4 regions of the Halobacillus sp. ABA4_118 genome follow, and region 1 is predicted to be linked to each of the others. Evidence: riboswitches for the same ligand, from Rfam matches in the RefSeq annotation. Region 1 holds a riboswitch; each other region holds the start of a gene.
What was found. A riboswitch is a leader RNA that binds a small molecule or an ion and turns the genes downstream of it on or off. The one in region 1 is predicted to bind thiamine pyrophosphate.

Region 1 (3,208 bases):
AGAATGGCGAATAGCCTCTGTCACAAAATGCTTGCCCTTTTCTACCGCCTGCGCGAGCGGATATCCCTGGCTCATATAAGCGGCTATAGCAGCCGAGTACGTGCAGCCTGTGCCATGGGTATTCACTGAATCAATCCGTTCTTCTTCGAAGGTGTGCAGCTCATATCCGTCATATAGAAAGTCGACCGCTTTCCCTTTTAAATGGCCGCCTTTTACAAGCGCAGCACCGGCTCCCAGCTGTTCTACAATTTCCACAGCTGCTTCCTTCATATCCTCTTCATGATGGATCCTTCGATTGAGAAGGGTTTCTGTTTCCGGAATATTGGGGGTGACAAGCGTCGATTCTGGTACAAGATGCCTTTTTAAATAGATCTGTTCTTCCTGCTCTACAAGCGGATCTCCACTTTGAGCAATCATGACAGGGTCCATAATATACGGAGCATCGATGGTCTGCATCCAGTCTTTAATGACCTGCATCATTTCCTTATTGGCAATCATCCCTGTCTTCACAGCGTGCACCGGCATATCATCACTTACCGCAAACAGCTGCTCACGGATGAAGGAGTCAGGGAGATGATGCACATCTTTGACTCCTGTCGTATTTTGGGCGACAACCGAAGTCACCACACTCATACCATAGCTTTTCAATTCCTGGAATGTTTTCAAATCGGCCTGGATGCCGGCTCCTCCACTTGGATCCGTACCGGCAATTGTTAATACACATGCGGGTTTCATTGAACCACTTCCTTTCCTATCAATCATTCTTTTCAATTGGATTTCATCAGGACTGCGGGAGCGGGCTTTCCACCTTCACTCTTGATAAAAGGAACACAGCAATGACCGCTCCTGACAGACTACTCACTAGAAACGACGGAAGAAACGCAAAGACCGCTGCTGAGCTTCCCATGAACCAGCTGGCGAAGGGAACGGCGGCCAGAGCACCAATCACACCTGTGCCCAGCACTTCTCCTGCTGCTGCAGAAAGTTTCCGTGCATAAACCTTATAAAATACACCGGCAAAAAACGCCCCGAACATACCTCCGGGAAAAGCCAGAATCGTCCCGAGTCCCAGCAGAAAACGCAGCAGGCCGATGACAAAAGCGACCGCCACCGCTGGAATCGGACCGAGCATTACGGCTGCCATGACATTGACGGCGTGCTGGACAGGGTAGGCTTTGGCTGCTCCAGCGGGAAACCATAAAAACTGCGAGCCTAGTGTACCTACGGCCACAAGGACGGCCATGAATGTAAGAATTCTGGTTTTATTCATCAGTCAGCTCCTTCCTGGGAATAAAATAAAAAACCAGGTCCACCGGGGACCTGGTTTTGATAGAAGAAGTCGATCAATGACGATCATGTGACTACTTCCCTCCGCTGGTATTAACCAGATCAGGTACGTAAGAGTCAGAAAGCGTCCATGCTTTCCTCTCAGCCTCTTCAGGCTCCCCTAGTAGTTTTGAAATCTATTCACTTGCATCCATCATAACAAAACTGGTTGAATCTGTCATCATCTCCTGCCTCATGCAGCCAGGCAAAAAGACTTCCGTTCACTGCGGCCCGGGCTTCTCTACTTTTTTCAGGAGCCACAGCCGCACACTCAGCTCCAGTAAAAATAAATCATCCGCGTTCAACAAGGACAACCCCGTCAGCTGTTCAATATTCCTCAGCCGGTGCAGAAGGGACTGCCGGTGCAGATTCAGTGCCCTCGATGTCTGGCTGACATTGCTGTTGTACTTGTTATAAACCATAAATGTATGAAGAAGCTCCGCCTGCCTTTTCTGATCATAATCAATCAGGGGCTGGAGAGTATCCTGAACAATATCCTCGATTTCTTTTTTATGGGATAAGGCCATCAAAAGCCTGTTCATCCTTGTCTCCTTAAAGAATGTCCGGCCCCCGGCCTCGTTCTGCTGCTCTCCCATCTGCAGGGCTGTCCGCGCTTCCTCATAGCTGTGATGGAAGACTTGATACCCTTCTTTATGACACGAAATCCCCCATTGGATCGTGACACCAGCCAGCAGTTCGAACAAACGCCTTTCGACAAGGTCCAGAAATTGATTCGCTGCTTCCTCACTGCCTGCTTTATCCGCCTCCAGAAAGATGATGACTCTCTCTTCATCAAAGGTCGTCATCACCTGCCGTCCCACCATGTGCCCGGCATAAGCGGCCTCCTTCTGGATGTAATAGTTGCGGCTCTGTAGAGAAGAAGAAGAGGGAAGCTGTCCATCGTTTCCTACTGAACGGCTTGCCGGCCGATGGAACAGAACCTCTCCGACAAAGCAGACGTAAGGTTTCTCAAGATCATAGCCGAGAAGCCTGGCTTTCGACAACAGCTGCTTGTCCATGCGCTGCTCCTGCTTCGCCAGTTCCAAAAGAAAGTTATCCTTGAGACGGATTTCTGTCATTTCGATGGCATTTTCCTTCACGAAATAAAGGGCACAGGCGGTCAGCGTGTGCTCAAGAATCGTCATCATCTCTGTTGTTACCTCTTGGTCCTTTTCCGGCTGAAACAACAAATATCCCTGTTTCTTATAGTTGGATAGAATCGTAAGCTGATAACAGCATTCTTCACCGATTTGATAAGCTTCTATAAAATGTGTAAGCGGGTGCTCCACACGGAAAGGATGCTCAATTAAAGAAACAACCGCTTCTTTACGCCCGTTCAACGCTTCAATCAGGGAAGAATCAAAATGCTGATTGGCCCGGATGTGCTTCAAATGGTCACTGATGGCATTGGGCAGCCCTGTGTATTGATAGAGGATGGTCGTGATTTCCTGAAGTCCCTTCCCATTCAGCACGCAATTGATCAATTCCTGACGGATCCCTTCGACATGCCTGTGAATCTTCTGTTTCTCATCATTGATTAACTGCAGCACGCCTTGAAGAATATCCGCAAACCGTACTTCCCAGGGGATTTCCACAAGCACGAGCTCATGTTGTTCAGCTAGAGCAATGATACGATCAGGGATTTTAAACAAATGACGGCCGGTGGCAAAAGCCAGAATGGAAGCATCTGACCGGATGACATCCTTCACGTAGGCCTCCAGGGCCGGGATATCCTCCCCGCATCCCACTCCCGTGCTGAGAACAAATTCATTGTTTCTCACAAAATTTTCGACAGGCGTCTCTATGACAGAGATCCACTCCACATCACGCTCATAAACAGGCGTCTGCACGTTCGCTTTCTCTAACATCGGCAGCTTCAATA
Region 2 (3,208 bases), 2.4 Mb from region 1:
AAAACACTTCCAACAGTTTTAGCCAGCTCTCCCGGTTTGAAGTCGCTTGTTGAACGTCCGTAAATGGCAGCACGCCCATTCATCTCGCCATCCAAATCCTCCGGGTAAAGCCCGTTTATACATTGGACAAGCGAGCTTTTTCCTGAACCGCTCGGGCCAAGGATGAGGGTGTCCTGTTCGTTTTCGATGGAGAGGGTGATATCCGTCAATACGGTTTTTTCATTTTCTTCATACGTAAGCGTCAGGTTTTCCAATTGTACAGCCGTCTTCATCAGGAAGCCTTCTTCTTTCTTAATTCCCGCCCGAGAGCAAAACTGGAAAGGACGCCGGTACGGGCAAGTCCGTCAGCTACGGCTTTACCCAATACTCCGGAAATCACAGCGCCGCTGACCATACGGACAATCAGCATGGCAGCGACGTATCCACCACTTAACGCAGCGTATCCAGATTGGAAATACCCCCATGCGAAACTGAAAACGGCAGCCATCACGCCGGCGAGCATGAGTACAGAAAGATGATAAGACCGGTAACGCGTCAGAGCAAACGCACTTTCCGCTCCGAGTCCCTGAATCATTCCCGTTAGAATCAATAGGGGACCGGAAGCATTCCCGAGCAGAACTTCAATTGTCGCTGCGATGGTTTCAGAGAGAAAAGCTGCGCCCGGGCGGCGTAAAATATAGGCGGCAATGATGGATACGATGAACCAGATACCAAAGATAAAATCATATCCGATTGGACCAAAGAGACCTGAGAGAAGTTTTCCAACAGGCAGGAAAGCGAGATAGACGACAGCGAAAACGACGGACAAGACAGATAGAACAACGATTTCTTTGAGTTTCCAGTTTTTCATAAGATGCTCCCCCTGGAGGAAGGGCTGTTGACCGACACCGATACAGTCATGACGGTGTGAGACGACCCTGAAGCTTCTGTCTCCCGGAAAACGTTTTCCAACCCTTTGAAAACCGTATGGGTATCTCCGTCAAGTCTTGTAGAATAGTGGGCGGGCGTCACTTGGATGCCCTTCGATTTCATCGCTTCAATCTGCTTGTATATTGTATCCATATAACTGTCCCCTCCCATTGGATAGAGCGAAAACTTAGCTGCTAATGGCTGGGTAATCGAGCGGGAAGTGTCTTCATTCCTCCGTTGCAGGGATTCAGCCATATACGTGTCTCCAGCCGAGTCTCCCGGGCACCCGATTGAATAAGTCGCATGAAAAGCCGCATGAACACCTTCTTTGGATACATGAAGAAGGATAGCCTTTGTCACATCAAAAATATGTTCCATCCGCCCCCGTACCGTCGTCGAGACATCATCGGTATCGAGCCATACTTTAGATGTATCCACTTCCTTTAAGCTTTCCAGAATTATACCCGCAAACTCATCACTCATCGGATGTATGGAAAACGAACATCCAGCAATTTTCGATGTACCACAAACTTGATTCATCCATCATTCCTCCTTTTTTTAAACACAAAGCTCTGTTAAAGTCTGTTGTTGTTATTTCAAACGAGTACTAAATCGTCTCCGTCTGGAATTAGGGATCAGGCCCGTTGTTTACTCAGAGCATGGGATGGCAGGGAAAACCCTCCGCTTTCCGCGGGGAACGAAGTTTGAGGAGGCTCACGGTACTCCGTGGAAAGGGAGTCATTCCCAAGGCCGCCTCCTACAAATCCCATGACAGAAAGGGGTGATAGGAGCTCACATGTTAAATAACAACACCAAGCAATAACAGAGCCAAACACAAAAAAACTGCATCCCATGGGAATGCAGTCCGTTGATCGATGAATAAAACCTGTAAAGGCCTGATTGATAGAACGGCTGCACTTCCCCACGCTAGTATTATCTAGTTCGGGTGCCAAGGGTCGGATCATCCTCTCAGCCGCTCGCAGCAGCTCCCCTAGTGCCTCATATGTATACAGTTTTTTGTATTGCCTCTATCGTAGCGGATGTTGGAATATTTGTAAATGTTTATTCTCCTTTTTATGAATACGAATGATAGAGTTCATTTTCAAAATCTTCCAATCATGATACGCTGAAGATAATAGAATCTGTCATATCTTGAGTGGAATAAAAGAGTCGGACAATCAGAAGACAAGGGATACCATCAATGGGAAGGGGAAGACAGATATGAACACTCACATGAATCGCACAAGCAAGTGGATGAAGCGGTATGCACGTCCATTGGAAGCAGCCAGATGGGAAGCACTTTTTGAAAGAGGTCCTAAAGAAAAAGTCCTCGTATACTTGAGTGCGTTCCAAAATGAAGATGGAGGTTTTGGTCACGGAATTGAGCCGGATTTTCAACTTCCAGCTTCGTCTCCAATGGCCACATGGGCAGCTTCCCAAGTGCTTGCTGAATTGAATGTATCTTCCAAAGAGCCGCTGCTTCAACAGATGGTTTCCTACCTCCTTCGCTCATACGATCGTCAATCAGGGATGTGGCCTTCGGTTATTCCTGAAGTCAACCATTTTCCTCATGCGCCCTGGTGGTCGTGGAGGGAAGGGGTGCAGTCCAACTGGATGTTTAACCCGGCGGCGGAATTGGCCGGTTTTCTCATCGACTGCTCCCAACGGGATACGGAAGCCTGGGAAACGGGTGTGGCTGGTGCTGTTAAAGCTGTTGAACATTTGATGAGTGTCAGTGAGATGGATTTCCACGAATGGCAGTGTTTTCAAAATCTACTAATCTCCCTGGACAAGCATAAAGGACTCGTCCATAATCAAATGCCTTACGGGCTTGATCAGGTGCAGTCCCACCTTCTTACGTTAGGCGAGAACTGTTTCAGTCAGGATCCTTCGGAATGGGGAAGTGGGTACGGTGCGCTTCCGACTGACATAATATCGTCCCCACAGCATCCGTTGTATGCTAAATACAAACCTTTAGTTTTGGAAAACATCCGTTATTATTTGAAAACGCTGAAGGAAGAAGGCATCTGGGATATCAGCTGGGACTGGGGAGACGGAACAAAAGCTTTTGCTGCAGCTGAACAACAGTGGAAAGGAATTACGGCGGTTCAGCGTTGGAAAATTATCCATGCTTTTCAAGGGCAATGGTAAAGCGGAAGAGAGGCTGTAGCGCCTCTGTCGGACGTAGATGTTGGAAAAAGAGAGGTTATTGGAATCCTGTTTGCTTTACTGAGCAGCAAGTGCTGGTTTTGTGGTCATCCTTGTCCATGAGGGGAACGTCCATGTGATCGGGAGTATT
Region 3 (3,208 bases), 640 kb from region 1:
AGGATCTTCCAGGGGACGCGTTGTCCTATTTTCAAACGGTAAAAAATAGACATGGAAATCATATGTTCCAAGACGGAGATCAGAATACGGTGTATATCTATTTGAACGGAACAAAACAAGGCGAAGGGGCGGAATATTATACACTTCGAGGTCCGGTCAGAAAAAGATACGCTGAACCTGTTATACAAGACAGAGGCCGGCGCTGGTGGTTCGGTTAAATCCGAACGCTTCTACAGAGTCGACGGTTATCAAAGTTATGAGATCCTGAGGATTTATGAAAACGGAAAAGAAGCCGCCTTTGAGACCATATCTCTGGGTGGATAATTTTCTCTATCCCTATAGAAAAAGGACTCTCCTCCTCTCATTCGCCTTACCCTGATCCATAGGCGTCGCCAATGCCTATACTGCAACCTGGTCATGTGGTGAGGTCTTGAGGAAGTTGAAGCCTGCGGGAACAGAACAGACCCACCCATAACCGGAACCTGCGCTTCTTTTACCTACATAAATAAAATAACATGAAAGTGAGCCTGTACGATGCGGAAAATTCTTGCTGCTTTATTCAGCAGTTTTGTAACAGCTTTATTAGTATCCATTTATCTCACATCGGATTACAGCAATCTGGTCGGAAACTTATATTTTAATTTAGTCAACATCTATTTGGGGCATGCTGTGTTTGCCCTCCCCCTGTCTTTCATAGCCGATCGATTAAGCAGGCAGCTGTCGTTGGGACGCTTTTTTATTGAGTGGGGCCTGTACCTTTTAATTGGACCATTTCTAGCTGTGTTATTGGCTGTCTTTACGATGTTCTTAAGCTTGTATCTCATACCGATCAGCTTCATTTTTCCAATCACCTACACGCTCGTTAAAAAAATCCCTGCTGCTTTCCTAAAGAAGAGTCTGACAGCGGCTGTCCTCTTATCCGTTACGGTGATCACGGTTATGTATTACAGTATCCGTTAGTTTCAGGGTCATAAATAAGCTGTTCGGGTCTTCCTTGTAGCCGGCGAAAGGACCACAGAAAACAAACCCAAAGTTCTTATACAGCTGGACAGCCGGATGGAACGCCTCTTGAGACCCGGTTTCTAAAAAGAGCTGTGTATACCCTCGGGCGCTGGATTCATTTATGATGTGTTGGAGCAATCTGTGGGCGACGCCTCGTCTTAAATGGGAAGAGGCCGTTCTCATCGACTTGATCTCTCCGTGCGCCGGATGGAGTTCTTTCAACGCTCCCATTCCCACCAGCTCTCCCTTTTCCCAGGATGTCCAAAAGGTCACGCCGGGCTGCTTTAATTTTTCTATATCCAATGCGTGGATGCTTTCGGGCGGGGAGTGCAGGGTCATATTGAAAAGGTGTTCCTTTATGAATGCTTGTACTTCATCGCTTGTTAAATCATCGTTTTTGATGTCCATCCATGGCCTCCTGTTTTATACGTCCTCCATCTACAATTCGCGTTTAAACGGGACTTGTCCTTTCCGGCCCCCTGTGTTGTAATGAAAATAACAGTTTTATAGCATGTTTCACTAGGGGAGCCCTGATGACGGGGCTGAGAAAAGCAGAAGCTTTGACCCTTACAACCTGATCTGGCTCATACCAGCGGAGGGAAGTGAAGCGGTCGATGATTGATCTTTTCTTACATGATGATCAAGCCCGCTCCTTCTCTCGAAGGGCGGGCTTTTTATATGGAAGGAGAGAGTACGATGATTCAGTTAGAGGATTTGCTGCAGAGAGTGGAGGAAAAGGAAGAGCAAATGCACCAGCTTCTAGGGGACTTGGTCGCCTTTCCGACGTTAAGCCCTCCAGCCCGAAATGCGGCGGAAGCACAACAGTACATAGAAGAGTATTTAAGCCGGATGGATTTTGAAATAGACACGTGGGAACTGTACCCCGGCGATCCGATTGTCGTCGGAACGAAAAAAGGAACCGACCGGGAACACAGCAGAAGTCTCATCTTAAACGGTCATATTGATGTGGCTGCGCTGGATGAAGGGGAATCGTGGGAGCATGATCCTTTTACACTGACCTCGAAGGACGACCGCTTGTACGGTCGCGGCACGGCGGATATGAAAGGTGGAATGGCGGCTGTTCTGTTTGCACTCAAACTGCTCCATGAAGCGGGAATCGAGCCGACCGGCGATCTTCATGTGCAGTCCGTCGTCGGTGAAGAGGTCGGAGAAGCAGGAACAAAATCCTGTGGAGAAAGAGGGTATTATGCCGATTTAGCCATCGTATCCGATACAAGTAACTGCGCCATTCAAGGGCAGGGGGGCGTTATTACCGGATGGATAATGGTTGAAAGCCCGGAAACCTTCCACGATGCGGAACGCCGTTCGATCATTCACGCCGGTGGAGGAAGATACGGAGCGGGGGCGATTGAAAAAATGATGAAAATCATCCAGTCGCTGCAGGAATTGGAGCAGCACTGGGCGGTGACGAAATCGAGTCCAGGCTTTCCACCTGGATCGACGACAATCAATCCGGCTGTCATTGAAGGTGGAAGGCATGCCGCTTTTATCGCCGACCGCTGTGCTTTATGGATTACCGTGCACTATTATCCAGAAGAGCATTATGAAGATGTGATCGAAGAAATTGAAGCACATGTCCGTGCTGCCGCCCAGGCCGATCCATGGCTGAAAAACCATGCCCCTCAATTCAAATGGGGAGGAACGTCCATGATCGAGGAGCGCGGAGAAATCTTCCCCGCCTTTTCTGTCGATCCTGCCCATCCAGGGGTACAGCAGCTTCAACAAGCCCATAAAATCATCCACAATACGCCGGCGGAAATGTCCATGTCTCCGACTGTGACGGATGGAGGGTGGCTCTCAGAAGCAGGGATCCCGACCATTCTCTACGGTCCCGGCACGCTGGATCAGGCGCATGCGGTGAATGAGTCGCTGGACCGGGGACAGCTGTTGGATTATACGAAAACAATGATGGCTTTTTTATACGATTGGTTTCAACAAGCAGATGACAAGGAGGAAGCGTAATGTTTACAGACCGTTTATACGAAAGTGCCCGTCCGATTTGGGAGGCCTACCTCGATCATCCATTCGTCAAAGGGATTGGGGACGGCACGCTCGAGCTTGAGAAATTCCAATTTTTCATGCGCCAGGATTATTTGTACTTGATTGATTACTGCCGCGTGTTTGCTCTTGGTTCCGTTAAGGCGAAAAGCCTGGATACGATGACGATGTTCTCTGAACTGCTTCA
Region 4 (3,208 bases), 1.7 Mb from region 1:
GGTTGGCCGCTTCATCGATCCGGGCGGTCACCTTTTTATCCGCTAAATAATACATCCCGATCCATACGTCATCCCCTTTACCAGCGTCCTCCAGCTCTTCCAGCACGGCGTCATAGATCTTTCCTTCGGTCACGAACTGTGTCTGAAGCGGTCCTTCCTGCTCTTCCCATTCATAGCTGCTGTAGTCGATGAATTCCCCGCCGGAATAGCGGGCCACCGCTTCTTCTGCTTCCAAAATATCCTCTATAATCGGACCGTCCATTTTGAAAGCGACGTTCTCATGGTACCCACTGGCATCATGAGGGTTAGCCGTGGATACAACGGCTGAATCCTCAGTCACAAGCAGCTTCCGGTGGTTCGCCTTAATATTCAACAGCTTCATGTAGGATCGAAGCGTCACGTCAGGGGCCTCCTTGGCAATCGGATTGCCGATCCACCCTTCTCCTCCGTTACCCATCCAGGAAAACATCAGACGCCACGCACTCGAGTATAACGGATTGGAATCTCTCAGTTTGTCCAGATTGGTTAAGACGACGTTCACCCCGCCATCTTCCAGGCGGCGGATTGTTTCCGATTCATAGGAGCCGTAAATGGTATTGATTTGGTCGGTAATAAACACGACTTCAAGCTCAGGCACTTCTTCTTTTCTTTCTAATACAGCGTCCACGAGACGACTGCTGATTTCGGGAAATTCATTTTTCCCGTTCGTGTAGCCGTTGAAAAGAAACATATCAGCGACAATAAAATCATCCGCTTCCCCTATAGTGGCATACATCTCCTCAAAAACCTGAAGATCATGAACCGTATCCCCCTCTTGATTCTCATAGGAGAGGTCACGGAAAAACTCGATATCCTCCATCTGATGGACACCGCCCTCGTAGGAAACGCCTTCCGGGAGCGCTTTCCATGAGGTATGATAGGCAATCATGACCGAAAGGATCAGCACGATCAAAAGCAGCAGCCAGACCCATTTCTTCTTTAATAACCCCTTTATTTTTTTCATTCTTATCCCCCCTGGTCTCTGCCTGTCTTTTCACTACCCGGGGGTGTTTCAAACATGGAAAAAAAAGCCTTCTACCGCAGGGGCAGAAGACTTTCCTCATTTAATGAAGCACAAGCTTTGGACGCTGTATGAACAAAAGGCTGATTACGATGGCGCTTAAGATAAACGCAGGCAGCATGTATCCGCCATTATAAACGAGGGAGTACAGCCAGACCGGCTGTCCTTCCGGCGCAAACTCACCGTAAAAGATGATCCCTGCTGCGAAGTGACCGAAGAAGCGGAGTACACTGCCGATAAAGCACCCCGCGATGATCCACCCGACGAGAGCTTTCGTTTCCTTGGAGCGGATCGCATTCCAAAGCGGTTTGGCCACGATTCCTGCCGCACCGATCACCGCAAACGCCACAATGTAGTCCAACAGCGTCTGCAAAGGGGTGATGATATAGGCACCGGTCAAAATCTGATAGATGCCGAGCAGCAGTCCAGTCGCCGCGCCTCCCTTCACGCCCCAGCGGAAGGCCATAATGAAGACCGGCACCATTGCAAACGAAACGGAACCGCCCTGGGCCCATAATTTAAATGATAAAAACGGAAGGATATCCAGTAGTAGTGCTAATGCGGAAAAGATCGCAATTTCTACTAAAAATAGGACTCTGCGGTTTCTCATTCCAGCATTCCTCCTTTAAAAAAAGACACAAAAAAAGCAATGCAGACAGGGACGCTTCCTGATGGAGGGATCCCGAATGCATTGCACCATCAAAAAAGCCGCCATCCCTGCGCCAGTACTAACTGACAGGTTCGAAGGGTCTGAACGAGGTTCACTCTCAGCCGCTAGGCTCCCCTTGTAGGCTTTGTACCGATTACTCTTCTTGCTATGCTTCTATTATATCAAACTTCTCTCCGATGACAAAACTTATTTCCCGGGCAATGGAGTCTATTTTGTATTCGTATACATCTGGAAGAATTCCAGACTGCGCTCAACAATCAAATCCTGGTCATGATCCAGTGTTGCGACATGGTAGCTGTTTTCCAAATGGACAAGCTCCTTGTGCTCCGAAAAGACCGAATCAAAGATCACTTCTGAATTATTGGGCGGCACGACGTGATCCTCATCCGAGACGAAAACCAGAATCGGGCAGTGAATCGTATCAAGCCGCTTTTTCACCTGATCCATTAAGACCGTGATTTCGGTAATGGATTTGACCGGTGTTTTGTCGTAGGCCAGTTCATCCTGGCCGGGGTCTTTAATATCGGAGCCGATGGCATCAAGAAAACGTTCGTCTGTCGCCGCACTCTCCTCCATCACCGGGATGTCGATTGCTGCATTGATCGGAATAACCCCCTGGATGTCCTTATGCTCACCGGCCATATAAAGGGCAAGCGTTCCTCCCATGGATAAACCGACGACGAATATAGAACTGCACCGTTCATTCAGCCATTGATAGGCGCTCTCCACTGATTCGATCCAGTCCTTATAGGACGTCGTCTCCATATCCTCCGGTGCTGTGCCGTGTCCTTTCAACCGTGGACAGTAAACGGTATAGCCTTCGCGTGCGTATGCTTCTGCGAGCGGACGCATGCTCTGGGTCGTCCCTGTGAACCCGTGGGAGACGAGTATCCCCACCTCATTGCCCTCGTATTTGATTTCCTCTGCCCCATCAAGAATGCTGTACTCGGCCATCTGGTTTTCCTCCTTTTGTTTTGGTGGAACCTAATATCCGTTTCAATACCGCCTTTTCGAGCCATGCCCATGGAAGAAGCCTTTTCAAAAGCACGTTGGTCCGGACGCCCGCTCCGACTGGATAACGCAGTTTTTTCAGCTTGTCTTTTTGGATCAGTCCTGTCATGAGGTCGGCGACGGAAGCCGGCTGGGCCCGTGACTCTTCGTTCAAAGCGCTCCACAGTCCTTTTATGTAGGAAGCATAAGGCGACGAAGGATTGTGTACTTCCTCTGGAAGCTTCATACCGGACGACCAGATATTCGTCTGAAAAGAGCCTGGTTCAATCAACGCGACATCAATGCCGAATGGCTGCAGTTCAAAGCGCAGGCTTTCAGAAAGTCCTTCCAGCGCATGCTTGGACGATACATACGCCGATAGCCCCGGAAAACCGATCAATCCACTGACACTGCTGACATTTAGTATTTTTCCGGACCCTTGGCGCCTCATGACGGGCAGAACAGCCTTCGTGACGGCTATAACACCA

Region 2: linked by a shared signal. The riboswitch ahead of ACXAGL_RS18785 (YkoF family thiamine/hydroxymethylpyrimidine-binding protein) and the one ahead of thiW (energy coupling factor transporter S component ThiW) in region 1 are both predicted to bind thiamine pyrophosphate.
Region 3: linked by a shared signal. The riboswitch ahead of ACXAGL_RS03020 (acetylornithine deacetylase) and the one ahead of thiW (energy coupling factor transporter S component ThiW) in region 1 are both predicted to bind thiamine pyrophosphate.
Region 4: linked by a shared signal. The riboswitch ahead of thiT (energy-coupled thiamine transporter ThiT) and the one ahead of thiW (energy coupling factor transporter S component ThiW) in region 1 are both predicted to bind thiamine pyrophosphate.

Annotation. Positions count from the first base shown of each region.
Region 1 is NZ_JBSWWS010000001.1:1,219,401-1,222,608, forward strand. It holds gene thiD (bifunctional hydroxymethylpyrimidine kinase/phosphomethylpyrimidine kinase) at 1-735, opposite strand, end outside; gene thiW (energy coupling factor transporter S component ThiW) at 782-1,270, opposite strand; TPP riboswitch at 1,350-1,459, opposite strand; gene ACXAGL_RS05995 (PucR family transcriptional regulator) at 1,548-3,208, opposite strand, start outside.
Region 2 is NZ_JBSWWS010000001.1:3,658,635-3,661,842, reverse strand. It holds gene ACXAGL_RS18795 (ABC transporter ATP-binding protein) at 1-272, opposite strand, end outside; gene ACXAGL_RS18790 (ECF transporter S component) at 272-850, opposite strand; gene ACXAGL_RS18785 (YkoF family thiamine/hydroxymethylpyrimidine-binding protein) at 847-1,449, opposite strand; TPP riboswitch at 1,812-1,912, opposite strand; gene ACXAGL_RS18780 (hypothetical protein) at 2,131-3,060, shown strand.
Region 3 is NZ_JBSWWS010000001.1:575,050-578,257, reverse strand. It holds gene ACXAGL_RS03035 (hypothetical protein) at 1-218, shown strand, start outside; gene ACXAGL_RS03030 (hypothetical protein) at 535-960, shown strand; gene ACXAGL_RS03025 (GNAT family N-acetyltransferase) at 916-1,410, opposite strand; TPP riboswitch at 1,514-1,620, shown strand; gene ACXAGL_RS03020 (acetylornithine deacetylase) at 1,699-2,985, shown strand; gene tenA (thiaminase II) at 2,985-3,208, shown strand, end outside.
Region 4 is NZ_JBSWWS010000001.1:2,921,516-2,924,723, reverse strand. It holds gene ACXAGL_RS14785 (phospholipase D family protein) at 1-1,003, opposite strand, end outside; gene thiT (energy-coupled thiamine transporter ThiT) at 1,104-1,670, opposite strand; TPP riboswitch at 1,758-1,856, opposite strand; gene ACXAGL_RS14775 (alpha/beta hydrolase) at 1,938-2,684, opposite strand; gene ACXAGL_RS14770 (SDR family oxidoreductase) at 2,662-3,208, opposite strand, start outside.